Regions from separate parts of the Delftia sp. DS1230 genome, predicted to be linked through region 2. Evidence: riboswitches for the same ligand, from Rfam matches in the RefSeq annotation. Region 2 holds a riboswitch; the other holds the start of a gene.
The links. A riboswitch is a leader RNA that binds a small molecule or an ion and turns the genes downstream of it on or off. The one in region 2 is predicted to bind cobalamin.

Region 1 (5,797 bases), 2.1 Mb from region 2:
GGGTGCTTCATCAAAACTCTGCTTGCAGGCCGACCATGAGTTCGCGCCCGGCCATCGACGTTCCGCAGCCGCCGTTCTGGTACGCCGGGTTGGCGATGCAGGGCGCGCGGTCCAGTGCGATGAAGATGGGATGGCGGTTCAGGTCGAACAGGTTGTTCACGGCCGCGAACAGCTTGACGCCCGGCGACACGCGGTAGTCGGCACGCAGGTTCCAGATGGTGAAGGCGCCCTTGCGGTGGATGAAGGTGCTGCGGGGCTCGCCCTGCGGGATGAGCAGCGCCTCTTCCGTGTCGTACCACATGGGACCGCGCAGCAGCGTGGACAGCTGCAGGCTCCAGTCGCCCTGCAGGCGCCCGCTGCCGCGCCCGTAGCGCACGCCGGCCGAGGCCTCGTAGCGGTACATGCGCTGCACCTTGTCGGTATTGGCCGAGGCGGCCGAGCCCTTGTCCCGCATGCTGAAGTGGTAGTAGCCGCCAGCCCAGGCCTTGAGCTGGTGGCCCGTCAGGTTCAGCGCCCGCGCCAGGTCCATGTCGGCCTGCATTTCCAGGCCGCGCGCCACGATGTCGGCCGCGTTGTTGGCGTAGTCCGAGGTATTGGTCGTGGCCCCGCGCGAGACGGTGATGATGCGGTCGCTGATGGTGTTCTGGAACAGGGCCGCATCCACGCGCCAGCCGGGCTGCTGCAGCGCGGCGCCGACCTCGATCTGGCGGCTGGTCTCGGGCTTGAGGTTGGGGTTGCCGAAGGTGCGGCCACCGCCGACGGCCGTGAAGTCCGAGGCCAGCTCCGTGGCCGTGGGCGCGCGGAACCCCGTGGAGGCCGCAGCGCGCAGCGTGAGCCGGTCCGTGGCCTTCCAGGTGGCGCCGGCCGACCAGGTGTGGTTGTCGTAGTCGCGCGTGCTGGCCTGGGCCAGGGCCAGGTTGGGCGTATCGTCGAAACGCGTCGTGCCCCAGGTCTTGCGCAGGCCGGCACGCAGGGTCAGGCGGTCGTCAAGCAGGGTCTGCGCGTCCTCGAAGTACAGCGCGTGCACCTGCTCGGTCTGGTTGTTGTCGTAGGGCGCGACCTGGCCCGCCGGGCCGCCCGGCATGGCCACGCGCAGGCGGTCGGAGCGCAGCTTGCTGCGCTCCCAGTCAAAGCCCATCAGCAGGTCATTGGTCTGGCTGACACGCAGGCGCGGCTGAAAGCGCAGGCCCGTGGCGTCCAGCTGGCGGTGGTTGTAGTCGCGCGCCGTGCCGGGCACGGCGCTGTTGCCCGAGCGGATCACGGGCGATGCCCAGTTGAACTCATCGGTATCGACCAGGCTGTAGAGGTGGGTCGTCCAGCTCAGGCGCTGGCCCGGCAGTGCACCCTCGTAGGTCAGGTCCAGCGAGCGGTTGCTGCGGTTGTCTCGGCTGTAGATGTTGGCGCCCGATCCGCGAAAGCCCGCGTTGTAGATGCCGTCCGTGCGCAGCTGCAGCTCCACGCGGTGCAGCTCGTGCAGCTGCCAGCCCAGGGCGCCGCTGGCGCCGCGCCGCTTCCAGCCCGTGTTCTCCATGCGCGTGCCGCCATCGCCCGACTCGTAGTCGCCGCGCCCGCCTGCGCTCACGCCGAAGTACCAGTCGAAGCGGTCATTGGCGCCGGCCGTCTGCGCATCGGTGCGCCACAGGTCCCACGAGCCGGCCTGGACCTGGGCGCGCGTGCCGGGTGCGGTCGCCCCCGTCTTCATGATGATGTTGACCACCCCGCCCATGGCCTGGCTGCCGTAGATCACCGAGGACGGGCCGCGCACGATCTCGATGCGCTCCACATCCGAGGGGCTGAGCTTGGACAGATTGGCCGTGCCCGCGCGCCGGCCGTTGACCAGCACCAGCACCTGGCTGCGGAAGTCGCGCCCCTGGCCGTCGGTGGAGGCGCCTCGCAGGTTCATCGAGGTCTGGGCCGCCGTCCATTCGCTGAGAAAGCCCACGGCGTTCTCGGCCAGCAGGTCGGTGACCGAGCGCGCGCTGGAGCGCTCTATGGCCTCGCGGTCGATGGTCTGCGTGGTGCCCGCGATGCGGCTGCGCGCCTCGGGCCGCGCGGTGGCGGTCACGAAGACGGCGTCCAGCGCATCGTCGGCGGAGTCCGTGGATCGGCCCGAAGCCGGCTCCTGCGCGGCGCCGGCCGCTGCAGCGCAACTGGCCAGCAGGACGGCGGCCGCTACGGGCCGCAGGCTGGAGACAAGAGGGAGAACAGAGAGAAGGCCGGAGGAATCGGCGGCCGAAGAAGCGAAGCGCATGCGTTGACCCAACTGCCCCACTCACCCGCGGGGCCTATCGTCTGAACCACGCCGCACAGCGCGCACGCCGGAGCCGGCCACGGCAGCGCAGGCTGGGGCCGGACCGGACAGGCGCACTCCCGCGGCGTCCGAAAGCAATGCAGAAGGCCGGTATCCGGGCTTGCGGAACGCTGCGGCGCGCAGGGTGGGCGCGCTGCGGCAGGCATCCCCGCCTTCCCATGCCCGAGAAGGACACAGTGGCTTGCGGCGCGCGACCTGTGGATAGCACGCCAGCGTGGGGAGTTGTATTCCGCTGACCGTTGCGGGGGCAGCGCAGGCATTGCGAGCGGCCACCTCGATGGCATCGCGCACCTGCTTCCCGTTGAACCCCTGGCCGGTGAACGGCATGGGGCACCTTCAGCAACAGCGCACCGCCACGGCCCAGGGGCTGCGGCGGTGCGCCAGCGGCGGATTATCGCTGATGCGGTCTAGAGCCAGAAGCCCTGCACCCGGGCCAGCGCCCGCAGTGCGCGGCGGCTGCTGCGCGCGCTGGTGGCCAGGCGGGCCTGCAGGTAGCCGGCCGCGAACCAGGCGCGCGGGTCGCGCGCGGCCTCGGCATGGAAATGCTCCGCCGCCACGGCCATGTCGTTGTGCAGGCCCAGCGCGTCCTGGGCGGGCACCAGCGCCTCGGCAAAGCGCCGGCCCTTTTTGCCGGGCCACATTCCGGGCGCGAATTCCCGCGCAAAGTCCGCCAGGTAGCGCAGGCGCTTGAGCCGCTTGCGCACGCGGTGCTGCTGCGCCAGCGGCAGGCGGTCGAAGTGCCGGCCGTCGCGCAGCACCTGGCGGTGCAGGCGCGCCAGCCGCCGTGCCAGGTACTTGCGCGTGCCTGCGGCGGACAGGCTGACCAGGCCGGGCTGCCGCTTGCCTGCAGGCGCCTGCGCCAGCGCATGGATCTCGGCCAGCGTTTGCAGAAACTGCGGCTCGCGCACCGCAGCGGCCGCGTCCGCGTCGGCCTGCCCGGCATCCGGCACGACCCAATCGCACAAGGGCGCATCGGCGTCCTGCAGCAGCGGCCGCACCACGTCGGCCAGGGTGCAGGCATCGCGCAGCGTGCCCAGGCGCGCAAAGGCCAGGGCCAGCGGGGCATCCCATTCGGCGCGCATGCCGGGCGCCAGCCCTGCGCATTCGCGCAGCAGGGTGCGCAGGCGCCGCAGGGCCACGCGCAGCTGGTGGATGCGTTCGGCCTCGCCGCTGCCGGCGTCCACGGCATCCACGGCATCCATATGCGACTGCACCTGGGCCAGTGCGGCAGCCAGCGCCGCACGCACAAAGCCGGCCGCATCGGGCCGGTCGGGGAACTGCCTGGCAGGGGTGGTCATGGTCAGGAGAGGATGTGCGGGCGTTGCTGCGATTGTGGGCACCGCCCGGCCCCCGGGTCAATCGGCGCCATCCCCGCTCAGGCTGTGCAGCGCGGGCCGGGCAATGCGCACATAGTCGGCCGAGTCCAGCACGATGGAGCGGTCCAGCCGGCCCGCATTGAAGGCGATCTCGGCAAAGCGCTCCACCAGTGCCGGGTCCACCACCAGGCGCACCTGCGGGTTGAAGGAGAACGGCGGCACCGATCCCATCACGCAGCCGGTGGCGGCCTGGGCCTCCTCGGGCGAGGCCAGCGTGGCCTTGCGCACGCCCACGGCCTGGGCCAGGCGCTTGAAGTCCAGCTTGCGGTCGCCGGGCAGCACGGCCAGGAACAGCTGGGGATCGCCCGCACCGGACGCATCGCGGCTCTTGCAGAGCATGGCCTTGGCACCCTGGCCGGGTGCCGTGCCCCGGATTTCGGCGACGAGGTCGGAGCGGCCCTCGGCAGGGTGCTCGATCACGCGAAAGCGCGCGTCCTGGGATTGCAGCAGGTGAACAAGGGTGTCGAACATGGCAGGGAGCACAAGAAACGGACAAGAAGGCAGGTCGCCTGGGTTTTGACATTTTGTCCAATTCAAAACAAAATGTCCAATATGACACAACGCACTCCCGAGCAGCGCCAACTGCTGGAACAGGTGGCCAAGATCGCCGAAGGCCTGGGCCAGACCCTTGCCCCGTTCTGCGAGGTGGTGGTGCATGACCTGCTCGACCCGTCCCATGCGGTGCTGGCCATCCACAACAATCTCTCGGGCCGCGAGGTCGGCCAGGGCGCGACCGAGCTGGGCCTGGCCCGCATCCAGGACCCCGGCTACGAGCAGGTCATCGCCAACTACCCCAACCAGTTCGCCGATGGCCGCCAGGCCAAGAGCACGTCCATCGGCATCCGCGACTCCGAGGGCCGCTACATCGCCGCCCTGTGCATGAATGTGGACCTGACGATGTTCCAGGGCTTCCAGAGCATGCTCAACCGCTTTGCCGCCGTCAGCGGCGACACGCCGGCCCGCGAAATGCTGGCGCCCATGGGCGCCGGGGCCGGTGCCGACACGGTGCGCGCCCGCATCGACCAGTTCGCGGCGCGCCTGGCGACCACGCCGCGCGCCCTCAAGCCCGAGGAGCGGCGCGCCCTGGTCCGTGAACTCAAGGGCGACGGCCTGCTGGACCTTCGCCGCTCCATGGAGACCATTGCCGCCCACCTGGGCGTGTCGCGCGCCACGGTCTACAGCTACGCCAAGTAGGTCCCGGCACCCCGCCGATCTGCAACTCCTTCTCTCCCGTACCGATGACAAGCCTTCCCACCTATGACGACGTGGCCGCAGCGGCCCAACGCATCCAGGGCCATGCCCACCGCACGCCCGTGCTCACCTCGCGCACGCTGGACGAGGCGCTGGGCGCCCGCGTCTTCCTGAAGTGCGAGAACCTGCAGCGCATGGGCGCCTTCAAGTTCCGCGGCGCGTTCAACGCCCTGTCTCGCTTCAGCGCCGCGCAGCGCAAGGCCGGCGTGGTGGCGTTTTCCTCGGGCAACCACGCCCAGGCCATTGCACTGGCTGCCAGGCTGCTGGAGATTCCCGCCACCATCGTCATGCCGCATGACGCGCCCGCCGCCAAGGTGGCGGCCACCAAGGGCTATGGCGGCCAGGTGGTGGTCTACGACCGCTATACCGAAGACCGCGAGCAGATCGGCCGCGACCTGGCCGAGCGCCACGGCCTGACCCTGATCCCGCCCTACGACCATGCCGACGTGCTGGCCGGCCAGGGCACGGCCGCCAAGGAACTGTTGGAGGAAACCGGCCCGCTGGACGCCCTCTTCGTGCCGCTGGGCGGCGGCGGCCTGCTGTCGGGCAGCGCCCTGTCCACGCGTGCGCTCAGCCCCGAGTGCGCGCTCTACGGCGTGGAGCCCGAGGCCGGCAACGACGGCCAGCAGTCGCTGCGCGCAGGCCGCATCGTCCACATAGACACCCCCAAGACCATTGCCGACGGCGCCCAGACCCAGCACCTGGGCGGCATCACCTTCCCCATCATCCAGCGCGACGTGACCGACATCCTCACCGCCAGCGATGCCGAGCTGGTCGATGCCATGGGCTTCCTGGCCACGCGCATGAAGCTCGTGGTCGAGCCCACCGGCTGCCTGGGCCTGGCCGCCGCGCGCCAGAA
Region 2 (5,797 bases):
GCGTTCGGCCGTTCTGCTGCTGGCGGGCATGCTGGCCGTGGGCCTGCTGGGCACGGCCATGACGCAGGGGCTGATCGCCTATGCGGCCAGCGCCAGCCAGGCGCATGAGCGCGGGCGCGTGGTGGGCGCAGCCCAGGGCGGGGTTTTCATCGGCCTGCTTTTGGCGCGCGTGTTTGCCGGCGCCGTGGGCGACCTGGCCGGCTGGCGTGGCGTCTATGCCTGCTCGGCCCTGCTGATGCTGGCCCTGGCCTGGCCCCTGTGGCGGCAACTGCCCCGGCTGGCGGTGCCCTTGCATGCACCCAGCTACACGCAGCTGCTCGCCTCCATGCTCCAGCTGCTGCGCCAGGACCGCATGCTGCGCACACGCGGCATGCTGGCCCTGCTGATGTTTGCCACCTTCAACATCTTCTGGAGCGCCCTGGTCCTGCCGCTGAGCGCACCGCCCTACAGCCTGTCGCTCACGGCCATCGGCGCCTTTGGCCTGGCCGGCGTTGTGGGCGCACTGGCAGCAGCCCGTGCCGGGCACTGGGCCGACCAGGGTTTCGCGCAGCGCACCAGCCTGCGCGCGCTGGTGATCCTGCTGCTGGCCTGGGTGCCGATTGCGCTGCTGGAGCAGTCGCTGTGGGCGCTGGTCGCCGGCATCGTGCTGCTCGACCTGGGCGGCCAGGCCCTGCATGTGACCAACCAGAGCCTGATCTTTCGCAGCAACCCGCAGGCGCACAGCCGGCTGGTGGGCCTGTACATGCTGTTCTATGCCGTGGGCAGCGGGCTTGGGGCGCTGATTTCCACCAATGCCTACGCGCGGTTTGGCTGGCACGGGGTCTGCGTTGCGGGGGCGGCGTTCAGCCTGGCGGCACTGGTGTTCTGGGCCATGACACGGGAGACGGCTGCCCAGGCCAGCGTTCCCGCCTAGACCCGGCTCACCAGCTCCGAAGGCACCCGGCCCAATGCCTTGCGGAACATGGTGGAAAACGCGCTGGGGCTGTCATAGCCCAAATCCAGCGCCACCTGGGTGACCGATGCGCCCGCAGACAGCCGCGACACCGCCGCCAGCAGGCAGGCCTGCTGGCGCCAGGCGCCAAAGGCCATGCCTGTGTGCTGCTGGAAAAACCGGCTGAAGGTACGCAGGCTCTTGTTCAGCGCCTGCGCCCAATCCTGGGGCGTGGCGCGGATGCTGGGCTGGGCCAGGAACTGCTTGCACAGGGCGGCCAGCTTTTCGTCGCGGGGAATGGGCGCGAACAGCGGCAGGCTGCGGGCCGAGGCCAGCTCGTGCAGCACCAGCGTGACCAGGGCGCCGTCGCGGCCCGCTTCGTCGTACAGCGCCGGCAGGTCGGCGCAGGACAGCAGCAGCTGGTGCAGCAGCGGGGTGACGACCAGGGCCTCGCAGTGCACACCCGGGCGGGGCGCAGCAGCCGGTTCGATGTACAGGCTGCGCGTGCTCACGCCCTGCATGCGCACGCTGTGCGGCTTGCTGGCCGGAATCCACACGCCGCTATAGGGCGGGATGGTCCAGGCGCCGTCGTCGGTTTCCACTTCCATCAGCCCGCTCATCCCGTAGAGAAACTGGGCACGCCGGTGGCTGTGCGTGGGCAGCAGCGTGCCAGGCGTGTAGTCGGTGCCGATGGCCAGCACATCACGCGCCACGGCGTCCACGGAATGCAGCGGGATGTTGAGCATGGGAATGTCCGGAAAACAGCCAACAGGCTTTGGCAGGAATTCGAGGATTATTGACCCATCCGCGAAAGCAGGCCAAACCGCGGCATCCTAAGGTTCAGTCCTTGCTCGTTTTTTCCAAAGGACTGTCTGTGTTCCCTCTCCTGCTGCTGGCTTTCGGTGTGCTTGCCGGCGTGACCACCGTGCTCTTCGGCTTTGGCGGCGGCTTCGTGGCCGTTCCGCTGCTTTATGCGCTGCTGACCTCCATCCACGGCGCGGACTCCGCCGTGGGCCAGGCTGCCATGCACATTGCCGTGGCCACCTCCACCTGCGTGATGATTTTTGGCGCCTCCATGGCCACGCTGCGCCAGCACCGCGCGGGCGCCCTGCCCTGGGATCAGGTGCGGCCACTGGCTGGCTTCATCGCGGCCGGCGCCGTGGCGGGCGCGGCGGCCGCCACCTGGATCAGCGGGGAATGGGTGCGCTGGGCCTTCATCGCCTACCTGGCCCTGACCATCGCCGACGCGCTGCTGCGCCCAGGCTTCGTGCACGGCACCGCCGCCGGCATGCAGCCCATGGGCCGGCAGGCCGCCGCCACGGCGGGCCTGGCCATTGGTGCGATCGCGGCCTTCCTGGGCGTGGGCGGCAGCGTGATGACCGTGCCGCTGATGCGCCGGCGCGGCGCCAGCATGGCGGCCGCCACGGCCATGGCCAGCCCGCTGTCCCTGCCCATGGCCGTGGCGGGCACCGCTGCCTACATGCTGGCATCGCGGGGCGCGGGGCTGGGCCCCTGGCATGTGGGCTATGTGGACCTGCAGGCCTTTGCGCTGCTGACGGTCGGATCGTGGACGGGCATCAGGCTGGCGGCCCCGCTGATCGGCCGCATTCCCGATGCCCTGCATGCCAAGGCCTACCTGGCCCTGCTGGGCCTGGTGCTGCTGGTCATGATCGTGGCCTGAGCGCTGCGCTCAACCCTCCTGGAAGATCGCCTCGATCCGGGTCTCGAACACCCGGGCAATGGCGAATGCCAGCGGCAGGCTGGGGTCGTAGCGACCCGTCTCGATCGCATTCACGGTCTGGCGCGACACGCCCAGCAGGTCCGCCAGCGCAGCTTGGCTCCAGCCGCGCTCGGCGCGCAGTTCACGGATGGTGTTTTTCATCGCAGGGCCGCCCCAAGATGAAAAGGCACCCCCTCGGGGGGCAGCGGACCTTGCACAGCAAGGGGAGCGCGGGGGTCATTTTTCATGGGAGGGGCACTTTGGCGGAACAGCTCATCGGCTGCGCAGCCAGTGAGCCACCGAAGCCGCCACCCAGAGCGCACCCATCAAGGGCCACACCATGAACATGCTGAGCTTGGGAAAACCTGCCATTTCCAGGAATCCGTAGGTGAAGGTGATGCCGGCCGTACCCGCCGCCGCAATCGCCAGCTGCTCCAGCATGGACTTGCGCAGGAACTCGTCGGTATCGCGCACCAGGCGCACGATGGCCCGCACGGCCAGCGCAAACGCCAGCATGGGGCTCAGCAGCAGCGCCGTACGCAGGGCCCCGGCCTGCATGTCGGCGCTGAGCAAAAGCGCCCCCACAAGCAGCGCCATGTAGAGCAGCAGCGCAAATCCCAGCTCCTTCTGGTAGCGGCGGTTGGTGACCGTTGTTTGATTCATGGAAGTCTCTCGCAATGTGTAAAGGATGCTTGACATTGTGCGATGCCATCCGCGGACATGTCAAGCAAGCTTTACATCGACACTGAACGCCCCGCCGTACAATCGCCGCCGTTGGTGCCAGCAGCCCCAGGGGCTGCGGTTAAACGGGAAACATGGGGCGGCCAGATAAAGCCGCCCGCATGTACTGCCCCCGCAACAGTGAGTGAAACGCCGCGTGCATGGCACCGGCCCCCGCCAAACCCGTGCCACTGGGCGTACAGCCCGGGAAGGCCTTGGCGAGTGCGTCACCAGTCTGGATACCGGCCAACAGGCGGCCGGCCGCGCATGCAGCGCAGCCGGTCTTTGTGGTTTCCGTGCCGGCGGGGTCGCTGGCGCGCAACTGGCTCGCATCCATGCACACCCTCGCCCTCGCGCGCGCCCCTGGCGCCGCTCTTCGCTCGCCCTCGGCGTTCCCCGTACTGCGCACGTTGTCCGCCCTGGCTGCGGCCTCGCTGCTGGCCTGCCAGGCCCATGCACAGGCACAACTGGCACAACAGGCGCAGCGGGCACAGACCTCCCAGCTCGATACCGTGGTCGTCACCGCCTCGCGCAGCGAGCAGCCCCTGCGCACCGTCACGGCCGACATGACCGTGATCGACGCCGAGACCATTGCCCGCAGCGGCGCCACGGGCGTGGCCGACCTGCTGGTGCAGGTGCCGGGCGTGCAGATCAACCGCAACGGCGGGCCGGGCCAGGTCACGTCGGTCTACCTGCGCGGCACCAGCAACCAGCACACTGCCGTATTCATCGACGGCGTGCGCTACAGCTCGCAGGAGCTGCAGGGCGGCGCGGTCTGGTCCACCCTGCCGCTGGCGCAGATCGAGCGCATCGAAGTGCTGCGCGGCCCGGCCGCCGCCATCTATGGCTCAGACGCCATGGGCGGCGTGATCCAGATCTTCACCAAGCGGGCGGACGGCCAGACCCGCGCCTATGCCGAGGCCGGCATAGGCAACCAGGGCACCAGCAAGCTGGCCACGGGATTTCAGGGCGGTGCCAACGGCTTCACCTACGGGCTGAACCTGGCTGACGAACGCAGTGACGGCTTCGACGTCTACCCCGGCAACACCTTCTCGCCCAACCCGGACAAGGATGGCTACAGCAACACCTCGCTGGGCCTGAACGCGGGCTACAAAACGGGCATCCACCAGATCGATGCCAGCCTGCTGCACAGCCGCCTGCGCACCCACTACGACCAGAGCCCGCCGCCGTTCGACGACTACGACGTGGTCAAGAACACCACCGGCAGCCTGCGCTGGCAGGCCGGCTGGAACGCCATGTACAAAAGCGTGGTCCAGGTCTCCCATACCGACAGCCAAAGCGACCGCCACACCCAGTCGCCCGAAAGCGCCAAGGGCCGCTCCACCAACTACCTGCTGCAGAACCTGTTCACGCTGGGCCAGCACCGTTTCAACATCGACCTGGAGCGCCGCGAGGACAAGCTGGACACGCAATACGCCTGGACGCAGAACACCGACAGCCGGCGCGTGCAGAACTCCCTGTCGGCCGGCTGGCGCCTGACGGAGGGACGCCACCAGTTCGACGCCAACCTGCGCCACGACCAGGTGCGCGACCAGCAGAACAAGACCACGGGCGGCCTGGGCTATGGCCTGCAGATCGACGAGCGCTGGCGCTGGGTGGCATCGGCCGGCACGGCCTTCCGCACGCCCACGCTGTACGAACGCTTCACGGGCCAGGCGGCGGCCGACCTCAAGCCCGAAAGCAGCACCAACGTGGAAACCGGCCTGCACTATGCGGCCGGTGCCAACCGCCTCTCGGCCGTGGTCTACCGCAACAAGTTCAAGAACCTCATCACCTACGACTGGAACAGCGCGGTTCCCTGCAACTGCTACCGCAACTGGCAGAGCGTGGAAATCACCGGCCTGACGCTGTCTGGCGGCACGCGCCTGGGCAGCGCCAACCTGGGCGCCTCGCTGGACTTCATGAACCCCGAGAACCTGGAGACCGGCAAGCTGCTGCCCTACCGCTCCAAGCGAATGCTCAAGCTCAATGCCGACACCCAGGCAGCCGGCTGGACGCTGGGCGGCGAAGCGCAGCTGTACAGCGGCCGCTACGCAGACGAGGCGAATACCTTCAAGCTGGGCGGCTACGGCGTGGTCAACCTCTACGCCCAGCGCCAGTTGACCAGGCAATGGACGCTGCTGGCCCGGGTCAACAACATCGCCGACCGCGACTACGCCCCCACGCGCGGCTATGCGAACGCAGGCCGCACCGTGTTCGTCAGCGTGCGCTGGACTCCCCTGCCCTGACCCCATGCATCTGCTTCTGCGCCTGCTTTCGCGCCTGCCCCGCATCCTGCTGCTGACCGCCGCCCTGGCCTGCGCAGGTGGCACGGGCAACGCCTTTGCGCAAAAGGCGGCGGATGGGGGAACGGGCGGGGCAACCACTGCCTACACCGTCACCGACATGCGCGGGCGCCAGGTGCG

Region 1: it holds a riboswitch for cobalamin, as region 2 does, so the genes downstream of both, AAN986_RS04345 (TonB-dependent receptor) here and AAN986_RS13855 (TonB-dependent receptor) in region 2, are expected to answer to the same signal.

Annotation. Positions count from the first base shown of each region.
Region 1 is NZ_CP157763.1:952,677-958,473, reverse strand. It holds gene AAN986_RS04345 (TonB-dependent receptor) at 11-2,251, opposite strand; cobalamin riboswitch at 2,379-2,664, opposite strand; gene AAN986_RS04340 (CHAD domain-containing protein) at 2,719-3,609, opposite strand; gene AAN986_RS04335 (YbaK/prolyl-tRNA synthetase associated domain-containing protein) at 3,667-4,158, opposite strand; gene AAN986_RS04330 (PAS domain-containing protein) at 4,240-4,881, shown strand; gene AAN986_RS04325 (threo-3-hydroxy-L-aspartate ammonia-lyase) at 4,926-5,797, shown strand, end outside.
Region 2 is NZ_CP157763.1:3,094,284-3,100,080, forward strand. It holds gene AAN986_RS13830 (MFS transporter) at 1-913, shown strand, start outside; gene AAN986_RS13835 (helix-turn-helix transcriptional regulator) at 910-1,677, opposite strand; gene AAN986_RS13840 (sulfite exporter TauE/SafE family protein) at 1,806-2,612, shown strand; gene AAN986_RS13845 (helix-turn-helix transcriptional regulator) at 2,622-2,813, opposite strand; gene AAN986_RS13850 (hypothetical protein) at 2,925-3,314, opposite strand; cobalamin riboswitch at 3,410-3,637, shown strand; gene AAN986_RS13855 (TonB-dependent receptor) at 3,707-5,620, shown strand; gene AAN986_RS13860 (helical backbone metal receptor) at 5,625-5,797, shown strand, end outside.